Regions from separate parts of the Orrella sp. 11846 genome, predicted to be linked through region 1. Evidence: riboswitches for the same ligand, from Rfam matches in the RefSeq annotation. Region 1 holds a riboswitch; the other holds the start of a gene.

Region 1 (6,617 bases):
TGTTTTTAAAGTATTGGCTGGCTTTATCAAAAGTTAAGATTTATTGGGTTCAAGGATGGCGCGCCCGACGATCTCACCACGAGCCAGGTCGTTGAGAATTTCTTCGGCTTCATCCAATTTGTGACGACTGGTCGGCAAGGGTGACAGCACACCTTTGGCAGCAAGCGACATCAGTTCGCGGAACTCATTGAGCGAGCCGGTATAAGAACCCATGATGGTGGTGGAACGGAATGGCAACATGGGCAGTGGCCATGGCGCACGACCTCCAAAGAGACCGACGATCACCAGTTGGCCCGCGCGCGTCAGCACATCAAAACCCAGTTTGGCAGTTTGTTCAGAACCCACAAAGTCAATCGCAGCCAGTGGTGCACCGCCTGCTGCAGCATGAATCTGCGCAATCACGTCGGGGGCGGAACCGTCAATGGCGTGACCTGCGCCGTGGGTCAATGCAGCTTCTCGTTTTTTAGGATCGATATCCACAGCAATCGGTGCCATCCCACCTAGGCTTTTCGCCAGCTGCACGGCATTTAGCCCCACACCACCGACCCCAATAATCACCACAGGTGCTTTGGATAAAGAAGCTTCGACTTTCTTCAAAGCGCTAAAAGCGGTGAGTCCTGAGCAGGCCAGGGGTGCTGCGTGTGCAGGATCCATGTCGCCAATGTCAAACAGGTAACGAGGGTGCGGCACGCGCATCTGCGTCGCATAGGCACCGTCCACATGGATGCCCATGGCGCGTGGTGTTGGACAGTAGTGCTCATCGCCCACAATGCAACGTTCGCAAGTGCCACAACCGGCCCAGGGGTACACAACATACGTGCGGCTCGTGTCTAAATCACCTGCGAGTGGACCTTTGGCAGCAATGACACCCACTGGCTCATGCCCCATGACTCTGGGCAGATGTAAGCCACGCTCACCGTGATGCATTTTTTTACCATCACCCAGGTCGTAGAAACCATCACGGATATGCAAATCTGAGTGACAGACACCGGCTGCGGTGATTTTCATGATGACTTCGGTGCCCTCTGGCACGAGGTCTTCGCGTTCTTGGGCAACGAGTGGTTTCCCAAAACTAACAACACATTGGCAACGCATTTTGTCTTCTCCTAGTCGTGCTCACTTCTGAATTGTTTTGAATAAATTCTCTTTAGCGTACCACTTTCTTCTTCAGACTACCTGAGTATCGAGGTCGGGATAACGCTAGTTTTTTTTAATTTGTCTTCTTTGGTAATCAGATCAAAATAAGGATTTAATTTCTTTTAAGTCAAGGCAGTATGTGTTTTATTAGCAATTGCGAGAATTATGCAGGTTGACGAATTAACTAACCCGCTTAGGTAGCTTATATAGCGCTGAGAAAATGTGGCAAAAGGGCACGATGGATGGGGTCTGAGACGAGTTCCGCCGTGGGCGGTCTCGTCTCAGATAGTGTGGAGGTTGTGGATCGTGTGGGCGTCAGGATGGACGTGTAAGTGACGTGTTGAATTGCTGCATATATTCGTCAAATGTCACGGATGTATCGGCTTCGAGTTCGGCTTGAGCTTTGATCGAGGCATCTCGCAGTGCATGAGCTTCGTCGAGTTCCGAGTCGCTCAGTCCTGCTTTTGAAAACTTTTCAGTATGTGCGCGTGAGAGGCCTAGGACAAAGTCCTGAAACGATCCGCCTGCGGCTTCAATACCAGCCAGTACGCGAGCAGAGGGGGTGAGTGTTGTGTCGTCGACTTTAAGGCGCTCATTTTGGATCGCGCTGACATAATCCATGTCGCCAGTTTGTTGTGCCAGCACTTCTGCACAGGCTTGAATATCGTCAAAGATTTCGTGTGCCCACGCTTGAAGTGCAATGGGTTGTTCAGCTCGTTTGAGCATCAACCCTGGTTTACGACCTTCTTTGACGGTGGTTTGGAAGTTTTGATGGCTTTCACGACAATAGCCGCCATCCCCAAAATAGGGACTGTCAGACAAGGCACAGTGGAGCAAGAAAGCATCGAGGAATCTGGCTGTCTGTGCGCTGATACCCGCAGGCTCAAAAGGATCGATGTCCAAACACCGCACTTCAACATATTGCACACCATCTTCCATTAAGGCGTTGATGGGGCGTTGTTTTGCACGCGCTGTGCGTTTAGGTCGAATGCTGGAATAGTATTCGTTTTCAATCTGCAAAAGGTTGCAGTTGATTTGAATCCACTCGCCATCGCGTTGATCACCGATCGCTTCATACGCAGGCCATGGTGTGGTGACTGCTTCATATAAACGCAATAGGAACGTGTGAAGATCGTTGTAACAGGGAGTCAGTGTGGATTGTGCCTCACTGGTGTAGCCCAGATCACTCATGCGCAGACTGGTTGCCCATGGCATATACAGCGTATCTTCCCCTATGCGTCCAAGTTCTGCGGGCGGATTGGGTAAAAAACTGCGGTTTAGTGCGGGTGAAGCACCGAACAAATACATTAACAACCAGCTGTGGCGCATGAAGTTGCGAATTAGCGCGACATAACCTGCAGATTGTCGTTCTTGGGCGTTTTGCTCGTCGCTGGGAAATAAAGCCCAGAACTCATCTGGCAACGAAAAGTTGTAATGAATGCCGGCAATGCACTGCATCGGTTTGCCGTAACGGTGGGCTAGGCCTCGACGATAGACGTGTTTGAGCTGACCGGTGTTGGATGTGCCATACCAAGCAATTGGAATGTCATCGGCGGGTGGCAGCACGGGTGGCATGGAATGCCCCCAAATCAATTCATTGTCTAGGCCATTTACGGTCAGACGATGAACCCAGTCGGCCGCCTGAATGAGATCATCGACGCTACTGTGTGTGGCGGTAATGAGTTCTAGCAGCGCTTCTGCATAGTCTGTTGTGACATAAGGGTGTGTGAGCGCCTTGCCGAGTTGTGCCGGATGAGGCGTTAACGCGTAGCGACCACCTAGGTCGGTACGTAAGCCTTCTTTTTCCAGACCGCGTAGGCAATTGGCCAGCAGTTCTGGTTGCTGCGCAAGCACAGTCAATCGTTGTTTGAGCGAGGTAGACAAGCGGCTATCCTGTTTGGTTCATAGAGTTTGCGCAAGCTCGGCTGCAATCCGCAGACTATGGAAATGCTTGCAAGCAAAGGATCAAAAGTCCAATTTTGAGTCGATTGTACGTGACGCAACCAGTTGGTGGGGGCAGCTATTTCCGAGTTCAGGGTTTTATGGTTGGGTGTGCATGTGATTTTTAGTTCGAACACAGGTTTGAATGAGCCCGCACCATTTGCTGAGGTGCAGCGATGATGCGGGTGTTAGGCCTCAGTGAACGCGGTTGTTATTCGGTTTCACGGGCCAAAATGGATGGTGTCAATAAGCCCAAACGCCAGGCCTGCGCAATACAAGCTTGCCGACCATAGACGTTGAGCTTTCGACATGCATTCCTTAGATGAAAGTTAACCGTGCTTTCGCTGATGCCTAGAATACAGCCAGTTTCCCAGCTGGTTTTGCCGCAGGACACCCAAGCCAAACATTGCAATTCTCGTCTGGATAGTGGTGTTGAATTCATTAAATTGTGCGAGAAACCCCATTTTTAAATCCGGGGAGGGATAGCATGTGACCGTTAGGCCACCCTGATTCTCGCTTCCTCCTGTTACTGTGATGCTATCTGCGTATATCGATGATCAAGGCTCCGTAACCGTGTTTTGTGGTTTGGATCACCGCGATCGTGATTCATGCACAAATTCTGTATTTGTTGCGGCCCACAAGGCGTTCGTCGTTTGTCTGGCTTGTCTAAAGCGTCTATGGTCATGGTGATACTCCTGAAATGCTGACCTTGAAAGGTCTGATGGCACGAAGCCGATGTATTTGAACTGCTTGAGATGTTTGCAAGCTGACTCTGAATGGTTAATGGCAGGGGCTGCATCTTCCAAAGTCAAAGAGGTAGAGACTGTCCAGTTGCGGCGCGCTTGGATCAATCACTTGTGGTGATTGCCCGTTGACTGTTTTGTGTGCGTTAGTTCAAAACACTGGCTGCGTTATTTTTAGTTTGACACAAACTGACAGCTTGTGTCGTATGGGCATGACGGGAATGTCCATGCGTGTTTTTGTGGTGGACCGTTACAAAGTGGTAGAATTTTGTCCAAGAATTGGCGCCGATTTGCCTGATCCGCTTGCGGGCGCCCCACAAATCCCGCTAAAGAGGTCTTTGAATGACTACTTTTACGACTGCAAACTTATTTCTATCGACAGACGCTGAGCCTGCGCGTGAAGCGCCGCAATCAGTCGGTGAGGTGACTACCCAGTATTTTGAATTCGAACAACCGCTCCCTTTGGATAGTGGTAAATCGATTTCGAACTACACATTGGCTGTCCAAACTTACGGCACATTGAATGAAGATCGCTCCAATGCGGTTTTGATCTGCCACGCGTTGAACGCCTCTCACCATGTTGCCGGCTATGAGGCCGATGATCCCGACCAGCTTGGTTGGTGGGACAACATGGTTGGTCCCGGTAAGCCGGTTGATACCAATGTGTTTTTTGTGATTGGTGTCAATAACCTTGGCTCCTGTTTTGGTTCGACGGGTCCGGCCAGTTTGCGACCGGAAACCGGTAAGCCTTGGGGATCCGAGTTTCCGGTGTTGAGCGTAGAAGATTGGGTGCGTGCGCAAGCCCGATTGGCCGATCAGCTAGGTATTGAGCGATTTGCCGCTGTGATGGGGGGCTCTTTGGGAGGCATGCAGGCGCTCAGTTGGTCGATTACCTGTCCGTCCCGAGTGGCTCACTGCGTGGTTGTCGCGAGTACGCCTAAATTGTCTGCTCAGAATATTGGCTTTAATGAGGTGGCGCGTCGGGCGATTCTGACCGATCCGGATTTTCATGAAGGTAACTATTACGAGCATGGCGTGGTGCCATCGCGTGGTTTAACGGTTGCCCGTATGCTCGGTCACATCACGTACTTGTCTGATGACGATATGGCGCGTAAGTTCGGACGTGCTCGTCGCCAAGCTGATGCGCAACAAGCTTATCGTTATGATTATGGCGTTGAGTTTGAAGTGGAATCTTATCTGCGCTATCAGGGTGAAAAGTTTTCAAAATATTTCGATGCCAATACCTATTTGTTGATCACGCGAACGCTAGATTATTTTGATCCGGCGCGTGAAACACAAGGGGATCTTACTCGCGCACTGGCCGGTGTTGAAGCTGATTTTTTATTGGTTTCTTTCACCACAGACTGGCGATTTGCGCCTTCTCGGTCGCGTGAGATAGTCAAAGCGTTATTGGATAACGAGCGTCGGGTGACGTATGCAGAAATTGACGCACCTCATGGGCATGACGCATTTTTATTGGATGATTCCCGCTACCACGGTGTGGTTCGAGGTTATTTTGAGCGAATCGCTAAAACACTGAGTCTGAGCAAAGGAGGTCAGTCATGACACAGGGATTGCCTTTGCGTAAAGACCTATTACAAATCGCCGAGTGGATTGAGCCCGGTAGTCGAGTGCTGGATCTAGGTTGCGGCGATGGTGCTTTGCTCGATCACCTTCAGCAGACACGACAGGTCACAGGCGTTGGCGTTGAGATCAATGACGAGCGCGTGCTCGGGTGCGCGCGTCGTGGCGTGGATGTGATTCAACAAAACTTGGAAGAGGGCTTAGCCCTTTTTTCTGACAAGTGTTTTGATACGGTTGTGCTGTCGTTGACATTGCAATCGGTTTTGCAAACCGAACATATTTTGCGCGAAATGAAGCGTGTTGCGCATCACGGCGTCGTGTCGTTTCCAAACTTTGGTTACTTCACCCACGGACTGTCACTGCTGCGTGGGCGTATGCCGATGAGTTCACAAATGCCCTACAAGTGGTACAACACGCCGAACATTCATCTGTGTACACTCAAAGACTTTGAAGATCTGAGCCGTCAACTGGAATTAGAAGTTGAAGCCAGAAAAACTTACAACACAGAGCGCGAAGTGACTTGGCTGGCAGGTTGGCGAGCGACTTTGGCGTTGTATCGGTTTCGCTCAGAACCCGGTCAGGCATGATCACACCGTGAAGACATCGCTGCCTGAGATCAAACAACTCGTCAGTTACGGGCGCGGTGAGTCTGTCGCCAAGCTGGAGGTCGCATGAAAACTTCACTGAGCGTCTACATGGGACGACGCGTGGCCCCCTTGTTGTTTTTAGGGTTTGCCAGCGGCTTGCCCCTTGCTTTAACAGGTGGAACTTTACAAGCTTGGGCGACCGTTGAAAACGTGTCGTTGCAGGAAATTGGTTTTTTGACGTTGATCGGCACCGCGTACACGTTGAAGTTCCTCTGGGCGCCGCTCATTGATCGCTATACACCAGGTTTTTTAGGTCGTCGCCGAGGATGGATTCTGGTAACGCAAATTCTTTTGGCGATCGGATTCATTCTGATGGGGCGTTTATCGCCTGCTAGTGCGTTAGGCAGTTTGGCACTACTGGCTGTGTTTGTCGCGTTTCTGTCAGCCACACAAGACATTGCGTTTGATGCCTACCGTACAGATGTGCTTGAACCTAGAGAACGTGGGGCGGGTGCTGCCTTGTCCGTATTGGGTTACCGGGTTGCCATGCTGGTGTCGGGTGGTTTTGCACTGGTGCTGGCAGATCAGTGGGTGGGTTGGTCCAATATGTATGCGCTGATGGGGG
Region 2 (6,617 bases), on a different contig from region 1:
ATTGACGAAGGTGAGGCATCGTCAGAGGCACAATTAGCAGCTCAAAAAATGAGCAAATGGGGATATACCGATGTGCATATTCTGAAAGGCGGTATGAAAGCTTGGGCAGAAGCTGGATTAGCCATATTTTCAGGTGTATTTGTACCCAGCAAAGCTTTTGGGGAATATGTAGAACAGACTTGCCACACGCCAACGGTTGACTCACAAACGTTATCCCAATGGCTTTCCGAAAAACGTGATGTGGTTATTTTGGACAGCCGACCCTATGAAGAGTATCAACGTTATGCCATGCCTGGCGGAATCTGTTGTCCTGGGGCTGAATTGCCATACCGAGTTTTTGAAAACGTTAAAAATTCGCAGACAACCATTGTCATCAATTGTGCTGGCAGAACACGTGGCATCATTGGCACTCAATCATTGGTCAATACCGAAATTCCCAACCCCATTTTCTATCTAGATAATGGAACCGCAGGCTGGTACTTATCAGGTCGACAAATGGTCGCAGGACAAACTCAGTTTGCCTCACCACCTAGTCTAGAAAGTCTTAAAAAATCTAATGATGCAGCCCTACGAATTGCCAATCAATACAACATCAAAAAGATTGATGGAACAACACTGCAAGAATTTCTGGCGGACGATCAAAAAACCTTATTCCTGCTCGATGTCAGGCAATCGTATGAATATGAGGCAGGTCATATTAAAGGTTCAAGGAACGCCCCAGGTGGTCAGCTCATTCAATCAACCGATTTTTATGTTGGCGTTAAAAATGCACGTTTGGTCCTAATCGACGACAACGGAATACGCGCTCGTTTTACAGCCGCATGGTTGCGTCAAATGGGATGGCAAGATCTGAGTGTCTGTCTGTTGGGCGATGCAGCTGAACGCCTTGAACTGGTCGCAGAACCTGAAAAAGCGCCTTTGATCACAAGTCAGCCAACGAATACACCCATGATTGACGCTGCGGAATTAAAAAACTTGCAGAACAATGATGCACCTATCGTTATTTTTGATCTAGCCAATAGTTTGACCTATCGGGATGGACATATCCCAGGCGCTATTTTTGTGATGAGACAACGACTTCAGAAAGAATTAGGTGCGTTGCCAGATCACACCGAACTAATCTTGACTTCTCCCGATGGAGAGCTTGCAAACTGGGCATTTGAAGACCTCACTCCATCTTGGAAAAAACACACTCGAGTTTTGAAAGGTGGCACTCAAGCCTGGATCGCCAGTGGTCAGACTTTACACGCTAATCGTGACAGCATTCCTGAGCCTTGTGACGATGTCTATTACGGTCCCTATCAGGTCAGTGATCGAATCCAGGGCATGCGTGATTACCTGAAGTGGGAAATTGACTTGTTTGAAGATATTCGTCACGAAGAACACATTCAATTCAATTGTAGGCCAGAGGAATAAAACACAAATCACGATCTTTAAAAACCAATCAAGACATTCGATTCATTTTCATCTCATGAATCACCACCAACAAACTCTCTAAAAAAGCATCAAAAGCAAATGAGAAACAAATAATACATATAAAACAGGAGAAACTACGATGTCCTCAATGAAACTCAACCGCGTCGGTTTCACGCGCACCGCCCAAAGCGTCGCCTTCAGTGTTTTATTACTTTGTACGCAATCTGTTTTGGCTGACAACAGCAAAGATGCTATCGGACAATATCCGGAAAAACCCATTAAATTCATCGTGCCAATTGCAGCGGGTGGGAGCATAGATACGATTACACGCTCTGTTGCAGATAAGCTTCGCGAAAAATGGAACAATCCCGTGACAGTCGAGAACATGCCTGGCGGCAGCGGATTGATTGGAATGGCTCGTTTCCTAAAATCTGATCCAGATGGTTACACTTTTCTCGCGCATGGTGATACGGTTGTGCTCAATCCTCTGCTTCGAAAAAATGCTGATTACGTTCTGGAAGACTTAGTTGGCGTCAATCGATTTACGGTAACTCCACAGGTTCTTGTCGTGAATCCAGACTTCGCACCCAGGACACTCAAGGAGTATGTGGAATACGCCAAAGAGAATCCATCAAAAATTCGACTAGCACTCCCTGTACAAGCAGGGATCGGGCATTTAGCTCACGCTAAATTAGAAACAGAAGCAGGTATACAGGTGACACACGTTCCATACAAAGGTGGTGCGCCAGCCGCGGTGGATGCCCTCGGCGGGCATGTAGACGCACTCATCATTACCCTGCCAGCTATTTCTGAACATATTAAAAGCGGAAAGCTAATTCCATTAGCTGTTTCAACTCCTGAGCGTTCATCGTCATTCCAGGACATTCCAACCATGGCTGAATCGGGTTATCCAAAAGCAGTCACTGAAAGCTGGGCTGGGTTATTTGCCGCAAAAGATGCACCCATACTGATCGTTGAAAAGCTTCATGCAGATATTACTGAGATCATGAATGATCCAGATCTGGTTAAGAAGGCCGAATCTCTAGGGTTTACCGTTTCACCCATGAGTTCACTGGAGAATTTCAATAAGTGGCTACAAAGCGAAAGAGAGAAACATAAAGAAACGATTGAAAACGCTAAAATTCAAATCAATTAACTAAACTTCACTACACCCATACTAGAGTCTCGAAAAATATTGATTGAGAGGCCTGCATGGGCAAAAGTTTGTGTAAACCTTACCTAATTCTCTGAGCGCAACCTATTGTTTATTTTCCAATTCACTGGTATAGTGAGCGTGCATCAAGAGTTCAAGCATTTCAAATGAATGTTTGATACCAACCTGCCTCCAAGCAAGGTGGTCTGACGATGGGGTCTTTAATGGCAACAACTTGGAAACGCAGACCCGCTTGTTGCGGGTTTTTTTATGGGCGCTTTTCACCGAATTGCTCGCCCGGCATTTTGCCAAACAGCTAAAGAGGAAAAATCATGGCTTACCAATTCACACTCGACCATAGTGTATACACAGGTCACACGGTCCCCGGCTCATCTTGGATGCGGATTTTTGACCACAACATCAATGACTATATTGGCACCTACATTCCGCTAACCTACCAAACTAGGGATGGAAACGCTAAAGGCGTCTGGAAAGATATTGTTTCGGTCTCCTATTTGGAGACACTCACAAAACTGCAGTCTCAGGTCATCGATGCCTGCGAACGACGATATATCCATTTTCAGACACCCAAATGTCAAAATTACAATCTAGGCTCAACTTAATCCGCCAAGGTAAGGCGCGAAAGGTTCATCCTAGTCACAGCGATCACCGATAGTGCCACTCACTGGTTATGTGTGGTCGCACCAACTATTTTCGGCAGGCAACATGTACAAAATTGGATTACAACGGATGCTCGTGGTACTCGGTTTATTGGTTGCACCATTTGCCTGTGCAGAAGCCTTGTTGGTGCAGTTCAATGACCTGTCGAGCGACAAAGGTGTGATTCGTTGTGGCTTATTTCAGGATGAAGCGAATTGGCGCAAAGAGGATCAAGCCATCCGTGGAGTGATTGCCACCATCCATCAAGGTAGAGCAATTTGTGATTTTGGTGACGTACCGGCAGGTGTCTATGCCGTTGCCGCCTATCACGCTGAGAATATTGAAGATCGTTTGCGGTTTGGTTTTCTGGGCCGCCCCAAACAAGCTGTCGGATTTTCCATGAATCCATCTAGGCTGTTTGGGGCGCCCAGTTTTGACGCGGCGATGTTCAAGATGGGTCAAGAGCCGCGTGTCTTGGTGATCGAGTTAGATTGAAACGGTTCAACGACTCGAATACGCACTGGCTCCTGCAAATTTCTGACAAGTCCTGTTGATGCTGATGGCTTGTACTTACGGCATATCGGTGACTGAGATCAACTTTGTGTGTGACAAGCAGTGAGCAGAAATCTTGTACAGGAACACGAAGTATCCAAGACCCAAGGTCACAAGGCTAATCAGAACCCACAACAGCACATTGCCAATGATGCTAGCCAAATCGATGGTACAAATCAATTGTCCAACCCGCTGCCCCTGCGCATTAAACGCAAACGTTCTACCAATGGTATAGCGCTGCATATAGTAAGGAAACACAAACATCGCCAATCCAAATGTGACGATCGACAGTAAAAGCCAAATGATTAGGTGACCAATCACCTCCAGCACACCCAGCTCGGATTTGAACTGCAAGTTTTGAAAATCCGGATGGGTACTAAGCGCTTGTTGCATAACTTTTAACCTCTTGGCTTTTTAGAAAAGTCGTAGTTTAACTTTAATTAAAAACTCACTCATCACACCAATCCATCTGTGCCACCGAGGACAGATTTCAAAAAATCGAGTGTCAAGCGCGACTGTTCGACAAAATACTCATCGAAGCGTATAGACTGAGCAACATGCAGTCGCATGAATGACTGCACCAAACGACTGCACCAAACGACTGCACCAAACGACTGCAATAAAATGCCTCATATAGGATCCACGTGATGAAAAAACTTTTCTTGTTAAGCACTTTATCCATGGCACTGGTGGGCACCCAGGCTGTAGCCAGTGAAATCATTCACGACAAATTTAATTCCGACATTCTTGGGCGTGACATCTCCATGTATGTCTATCTGCCCGATGGCTATAACGAAGCCACGGAACCCTATCCTGTCATCTATATGCTTCATGGTGCAAACTCCGATGAGTCCTCGTGGGTCGAGCGTGGCGGCATTAAAGTGACTGCAGACAATCAGATTCTGCGCGGTGAAGTGCGTCCTTCCGTGATTGTGATGCCCACGACAGGCCCTTCCACCTGGTATGCCGATGCCAATGCGGATAAAGCCGAAACCGCCATTTTGGAAGAATTGCTGCCATACGTTGAAAAGAACTACAAAACCCGAACCGACCGTGCAGGCCGTTCGGTGGCTGGGCTCTCTATGGGGGGTTATGGTGCATTGAACCTAAGCCTATCTCATCCGGAACTCTTTTGTGCTGCAGGTATTTTTAGTCCCGCTATTTACGTCCCGCTTCCCCCAGAAACTTCAGCGGCGCGCTCCACGCCACAGTTTGTCGACTCATCCGGTGCTTTTGATGAAAAAACTTGGCGTGATACGTTGTATACCTCCAGACTCGACGGTTATCGCCAAAATGGCACAGTCGTACCCATGTGGATTGAATCGGGTGACCATGATCCTTTAGGCATTGTGGTTGCCGCAGCCAATCTTTACTGGAACATTAACCAGACCCAGCCAGATGCGGTTGAATATCGTGTTGTAGACGGTGGTCATGACTGGATGGTGTTTCGCGACTCTTCCATTCGTGCCTTGCCATGGATGAGTAATCGTTGCGTACAACTTGATCAGAAAAAATAAGGTTTGATCAAATGATTTAACTGCGCAGATACAGGCAGCATCGTTTTTCGCAGTCAAATTTTTAATTCATGACACAAGCCAACGATGTTAAATTGCATCGAGGACCATTAACCAGAAAGGAGCGGCTCATGAAGAAAACTATCTTGACAGCACTTAGCGTAGCCGCACTGTCAGGTTGTGCAAGCCATCTGGATCACACAGCCAAACAAACACAAATCTGTGAGCCTATCACTGAAAGTCAGGTGATCGGATTGTTTGATCGGTGGAATAATTCGCTTCAAACGGGTGATCCAAAAGCCGTTGTGGCAAATTACGCACCACGCTCCATTCTCTTACCCACCGTTTCTGATCAAAACCGTCTGACCTCAGCAGAAAAAGAGGACTACTTCATACATTTCCTCAAAGACCAACCTTTTGGGGAAGTCACAGCGCGTCAAATCGACATCGGGTGTAATACGGTTACCGATTCAGGCTATTACACGTTCAACATGAAACGCACCGGCAAACCCGTTCATGGACGTTACACGTACACCTACCATTGGCAAAACGGCCAATGGTTAATTACTCACCACCACTCTTCCAAACTGCCTTAATTTGGGCTAGCGCATTTTCTGAAAGACCACCCTTGACAAAGAATCAAAAACCAAACTGGAACAATGCCCCTGAAGATTGGGACTGGCTGGCCCAAGATGCCGATGGACGCTGGTTTTGGTATGCAGTCGAACCCATCCCTGGGGTGGGGGGTGGTGTCTGGCGCTCTCCGCGTCTGAAACAAGAATTTGCGCTTCAGGGCGAACCCAATGAGCAGTGGTTAGAAACGCGTCAGAAACGTCCAGACGCTACTGACTAACTCATCGACTTATTTTTAATGACATCCTCCTCGCCCTAAAGGACGAGGCTTTCCGCCCATTTCTGTAAATATGGGCCCTACATCTTACGGGATGCATCGCATCCAAAGACTTGATACTCTGACCTACTCCCAAGATTTAGGCACAAGTCGTTGTAGAGTTTGTGGCTAAGTCAATGTGACGAGCAGCAAACTCGCACGGGGTTAAATTATTTAGGGAACTGTGTGAGCGAGTTTGATTGTAATCTTGGCGACACGATCGTGTCCTTAAAATGCTGTAGCTTCCCAAGCGATGGAGGTAGCCACCGCGACACTCAGTAGGCTGATATTTCCGGCAAGAAACATCACCTAGGAATGCGAAGCGATGATTGATGTACAAGATTAACGTCAGTCAGAACGCAGCAGCAGGTTTGTTTGACTCACGTGACAGACTGGGCAAGTTGGTGGAGGACGTTTTGAACCAGATTCTGGA

What was found. Region 1 has a riboswitch for S-adenosylmethionine ahead of metX (homoserine O-succinyltransferase MetX). Riboswitches for the same ligand answer to the same signal wherever they lie in the genome.
Region 2: linked by a shared signal. The riboswitch ahead of ACOI06_RS01520 (DUF2141 domain-containing protein) and the one ahead of metX (homoserine O-succinyltransferase MetX) in region 1 are both predicted to bind S-adenosylmethionine.

What each region holds. Positions count from the first base shown of each region.
Region 1 covers NZ_JBMERD010000008.1:80,761-87,377, forward strand. Annotated here, with positions in the region: gene ACOI06_RS08480 (alcohol dehydrogenase) at 34-1,095, opposite strand; gene gshA (glutamate--cysteine ligase) at 1,453-3,021, opposite strand; gene ACOI06_RS08490 (LuxR C-terminal-related transcriptional regulator) at 3,290-3,520, opposite strand; SAM riboswitch at 4,094-4,172, shown strand; gene metX (homoserine O-succinyltransferase MetX) at 4,164-5,387, shown strand; gene metW (methionine biosynthesis protein MetW) at 5,384-5,992, shown strand; gene ACOI06_RS08505 (muropeptide transporter) at 6,077-6,617, shown strand, end outside.
Region 2 covers NZ_JBMERD010000001.1:317,597-324,213, forward strand. Annotated here, with positions in the region: gene ACOI06_RS01510 (rhodanese-like domain-containing protein) at 1-1,416, shown strand, start outside; gene ACOI06_RS01515 (Bug family tripartite tricarboxylate transporter substrate binding protein) at 1,556-2,572, shown strand; SAM-I-IV-variant riboswitch at 2,708-2,814, shown strand; gene ACOI06_RS01520 (DUF2141 domain-containing protein) at 3,296-3,724, shown strand; gene ACOI06_RS01525 (DUF6693 family protein) at 3,800-4,174, opposite strand; gene ACOI06_RS01530 (alpha/beta hydrolase) at 4,429-5,298, shown strand; gene ACOI06_RS01535 (DUF4440 domain-containing protein) at 5,427-5,891, shown strand; gene ACOI06_RS01540 (hypothetical protein) at 5,924-6,148, shown strand.